Regions from separate parts of the Halanaerobium saccharolyticum subsp. saccharolyticum DSM 6643 genome, predicted to be linked through region 2. Evidence: riboswitches for the same ligand, from Rfam matches in the RefSeq annotation. Region 2 holds a riboswitch; the other holds the start of a gene.
What was found. A riboswitch is a leader RNA that binds a small molecule or an ion and turns the genes downstream of it on or off. The one in region 2 is predicted to bind glycine.
Positions count from the first base shown of each region.

Region 1: another riboswitch for glycine. It lies ahead of gcvT (glycine cleavage system aminomethyltransferase GcvT); the one in region 2 lies ahead of HSACCH_RS07830 (GrdX family protein).

Region 1 covers NZ_CAUI01000021.1:19,119-21,520, forward strand. Annotated here, with positions in the region: gene HSACCH_RS08525 (ParB/RepB/Spo0J family partition protein) at 1-134, shown strand, start outside; gene HSACCH_RS08530 (DUF554 domain-containing protein) at 185-871, shown strand; glycine riboswitch at 929-1,012, shown strand; gene gcvT (glycine cleavage system aminomethyltransferase GcvT) at 1,141-2,214, shown strand; gene gcvH (glycine cleavage system protein GcvH) at 2,275-2,402, shown strand, end outside.
Region 2 covers NZ_CAUI01000019.1:57,600-60,001, reverse strand. Annotated here, with positions in the region: gene HSACCH_RS07840 (glycine/sarcosine/betaine reductase component B subunit) at 1-842, opposite strand, end outside; gene trxA (thioredoxin TrxA) at 864-1,181, opposite strand; gene HSACCH_RS07830 (GrdX family protein) at 1,208-1,573, opposite strand; glycine riboswitch at 1,635-1,714, opposite strand; glycine riboswitch at 1,718-1,824, opposite strand; gene selD (selenide, water dikinase SelD) at 1,945-2,402, opposite strand, start outside.

The sequences.
Region 1 (2,402 bases), on a different contig from region 2:
AGGAAGCAGCAGTTGAATTAGAGAAAAAATTGAAGACAAAAGTAAATATCAAGAAAAGAAAGAAAAACAACTTATTAACTATAGAAATTGATAGTATAGAAAAATTAAATGACTTATTAGATAAACTGAATTAGTGTTTCACATGAAACAAATATCTATAAAGAGAGTAGATAGGTGATATTTAATGATTGGAACTATTGTTAATATAGCAGCTGTATTAGGGGGAAGTACAGTCGGGGTTCTTTTTAGAGGTAGATTTCCTGAGAAAGTTCAAAACACAGTGATCCATGGAATTAGTCTGGCTGTAATTTTAATTGGAATGCAGATGGCTTTTAGTATAGAAAAAGATCCAGATATTTTGCTGGTTATTTTTAGTCTAGTAATTGGAGCTGTTATAGGTGAGTCACTGCAGATTGAAAAACGTTTGAATAAATTTGGTGAGAGTTTAAAAGAAAAATTTGGTGGGGGGGACGATCTTTTTGTACAGGGCTTTGTGCAGGCCAGTCTAATCTATTGTGTTGGAGCTATGGCTATTATGGGGGCAATTCAAGACGGTCTGAACAGTAATCCAAGTATTTTGTATACTAAATCACTTTTAGATGGAATAACTTCGATTGCGTTTGCAGCAAGCACTGGAATTGGGGTTGCTTTTTCTGTGATTCCTATTTTTATTTATCAAGGTAGTATAACTCTTGCATCAAGTTGGGCTGCTGTTTATTTAACTGAAGATATGATTAGGGTTATGACTGCTAGTGGGGGTCTTTTAATTACTGCTATTGGGTTAAATATGCTGGGAGTTAGCAAAATAAAAACAGGGAATTTATTACCGGCTTTATTAGTAGCTGTAATTTTATCTGCTTTTGTTTTTTAATTTTGCAATAATTAAGAAAATGATATATAATTAAAATAGATAATTGAATTAAAACGGGTGAAGGCTGGATGAGAGATCATTACTGGCGCCGAAGGAGCAAGGGGAACTGAAACTCTCAGGCAAAAAGAATTCAGCTGGACGTAACTCTGAACATAATTTTTTATGAACAGGGAGTCGGATTTTTTCCGGCTCCCTGTTCTGTTTGTTTTAGATAAATTTCACAAATGGCTGTTAGTTTAAAAGGCTTTTTAATTAAAAGGGGGCTAATTATGCAAAAAACACCACTTAATCAACTGCATAAAGAAATGGGAGCTAAAATGACTGACTTTGGTGGTTGGGAAATGCCGGTGGAATATAGTGGAATAATTGAAGAACATAAGGCTGTCAGAAATCAATGTGGTTTATTTGATGTGTCTCATATGGGAGAAATACTTGTCAGTGGCAAAACCGCTTCTGAATCTCTACAACAGATAATAACAAATGATATGCAGAAACTAGAGGTAGGAAAAATTCTTTATACACCAATGTGCAATGAAAATGGTGGGATAATTGATGACTTACTTGTTTATTGTTTAAAAGATAATGAATATTTATTAGTGGTAAATGCTTCAAACATAGAAAAAGACTTTAATTGGATAAAAGAAAATATTCTTGATAAAACTGTGGCTGAAAATTTTTCAGATAAATATGCTATGATCGCTCTACAAGGTCCAGAGTCTAAAAAAATATTAACGCAGCTAACAGATATTGACCTAAACTCTTTAGATTATTATAAATTTAGGCAGGCTAAAGCAGCCGGAATAGAAATGATAATTTCTCGCACAGGTTATACAGGTGAATTAGGCTATGAACTTTACTTTGAGACAGAAGAAGCGAAAAATGTGTGGAAGCAAATATTAGATGCTGGATCTGATTTTAGAATTAAAGCCTGCGGTTTAGGGGCTAGAGACACCTTAAGACTAGAAAAAATGTATGCTCTTTACGGTAATGATATTGATCAAAACACCAATCCTTATGAAGCAAATATGGGATGGACAGTTGCTATAAATAAAGGATATTTTATTGGAAGAGAGAAATTAATAAATATAAAGGCTAACTGCTGCCCTAGAAAATTGACTCCCTTAAAAATTACAGGGAGGGGAGTAGCCAGGCATGGTCATGAAGTTTATATCGGAGATGAAAAAATAGGAGAAGTTACAAGTGGAAGTTATTCTCCAACCTTAGAACAGGGAATTGCTATGGCGTATCTAAAATCTGAACACACAGCTTCTGGCACAGAAGTTGAAATTAAAGTTAGAAGCAGAAAAGTGAAAGCTAAAGTTATAAAAGGTCCTTTTGTTTAAGACCTTAAATATATAAATGGATAGTGAAATGTTATCTTAAAAATTAAAGGAGGCAAAAAAATGAGTGTAAAAGAAGATTTATATTACTCAGAAGATCATGAATGGGTTAGAGAAGAGGAAGAGTGTTTAGTAATTGGGGTGACAGATTTTGCTCAGGAAGAATTAGGCGACATTGTATTTGTTGAATT
Region 2 (2,402 bases):
TCATTTGTGATAATAACTCCCATAAAATTATATTTTTCTCCATGATACTTATAGAGTTCCTCAATTACAGGATTATTTTGATGTACATAAGTTGCATTTTTATCACAAGCAGATACACAGTTACCACTCAATATCGCACCATCCATTATTTCTGTTGGAGACATTAACGTTGGAATTATTTCTTTTGCATCAACACCATAAACATAGGTATCATGCAGTAAACCCTGACTCTGAAGCATATACACATAGCCTACTTTAGGAAGATCTGGATATTCAGCAGCAGCTTCTAAAAATGGTTTATGTTCATAAGTTTCTAACTCATCAGGTTCAATATCCTTAGCAGCTTTTCCTAAATAACTGGCAGTTTTAAGTCCAACCATTCTTAGAATTTCTTCGTGTTCATGCTGTTTAATATCTTCTTTTACATCACAATCAACAACTAGATTATGAAATTTAGAAAACGGAGTGTACTCTGATCCTGGACCAGTCATATCAATAATACCTTCCTGAAACCCAACAATTTCACCTGTTGTTACAACTGCAGCACCCTTAAGCACATGGGTACGACCTGAGCCAACCATTTCTTCACTGCTGATAAAGCCAGGGAATACGCCACCTGGTCCTTCAACTTTAACTCTTGGCTCAATAACATCTTTTACAGGGATAATTCTTACACTATCACCCGGGTGAACTATATCTAAATTAATATTAGTTATTCTGCTGTCTTCACCTATAATTTCCAAAAGTTCCTCTTGATTAATATAAAGTGTGGAGTCAGAAACTTTAGTTTCAGCAGCAAATTGAATATCTTCAATTTTGATTTTACCTAATTCTAATTGCATTATTTCACCTCCTTTTACTGATTAAATCATTTCATTCAAAGTATTTTCAATATCTTCAATTTCTAAATCTTCACCAGAAAGATGTTCAACTTTCTCGCCGTCTTTATAAAATACTATTGAAGGTAAGCCAAGTACTTTTTGACCAATAGCAAGCCTTCTATTCCCCTTAATATCTAACTTAGCAAATTTAGCACTATCTGAATAATTTTCAGCTAACTCTTTAACATCAGGCATAATTTCTAAACAGCGATCACAGCTTTCACTCCAGAAATCAACAACAACAAGACCCTCACTTTTTGTTACTTCTTTTTCAAAATTATCTTTTGTTAATTCTAACATAATTTACCTCCTTTCTAATTTTAAATTTAATTCTTCAGGGCAGAGTTTATTAATGTCAGATCAATGACCTGATAATCATCTTTTATTTTTTGCGAATATTCCCTCTTTTTATGATTTTTACTGAACTGATTTAATTTTTGAATAGCATTTTCTATAGTATTTAAACTATAAAAATCTAATTTATTTGACGGAGCTAAAATAATACTCCGGTAGGGATTCTGAGCCGGTTTAACACTCCCTGCCAGTGGATGAGATACTAATTTCCAATTTTGATGTACTAAATTCCTACTTTTACTATAAACATCAGAGAGATTATTTACAAAATCAATTTTTAAATCTTGAAATTCTTTTTTTACCCTGGGATTATTGGTAATAATAACTTGATCTTTCATAAACTCCTCCTTTTGGGAACAAAAAAAACAGAGCAGCAATGGAGTAATCAACCCATTACTGCTCTGTCCGTAAACCTGAGAGATTATCTGTATAAAACAGACTGCTCCGTCGGTGTTTTTGAAATAACAAACTTTCCAGAGTTATGTCCAGATACGGTCCTTTTACCTGAGAGTTTCAATTTCTATTTTGAGCAAATAAAAATTTTACTCCTTCGGTGGCATAATATTATGCTCTCTCCTGTATCCTTCAACCATAATATTCTATTTTCATAAAATTATTTTTTTCACAATCAATTGCAACTATTATTATACCGAAAGAAAATTGTTTTGTCAATTTATTTTTCAGAAATTTTTATAATATTAAGTTTTTATTAGTTCCAATTTATTTTAATACCTTTTTCACCTTTTTTAGCTTTTGCAATCACAGCAGCTTCAATATCTTCAGTATAAAGATCAATTAGTAAATCGGCAGCATCCTCTTCCGCCACTGAAATTAAAAGCCCACCTGAAGTCTGGGGATCATACATTAAATCATAAAGTGTCTGATCTCTTTCACCACTTTCAGCTACAAATTCCTGATAATTATCTCTATTCTTATAAGCACCAGCTGGCAGCAGGCCAAATTCACTAAATTCTCTTGCATCTGCAAAAACAGGGATTTCTTCAGCATCAATTTGAATTTCTAAACTGCTGTTTTCAGACATTTCAAGTAAATGTCCAATCAAGCCAAAACCGGTTACATCTGTACAGGCATTGATCTGATAATGATCAAAATAGTTTAAAGCTCTGTTATTTAAAGTTAACATCGACTTTACTGCTGGATTATTTT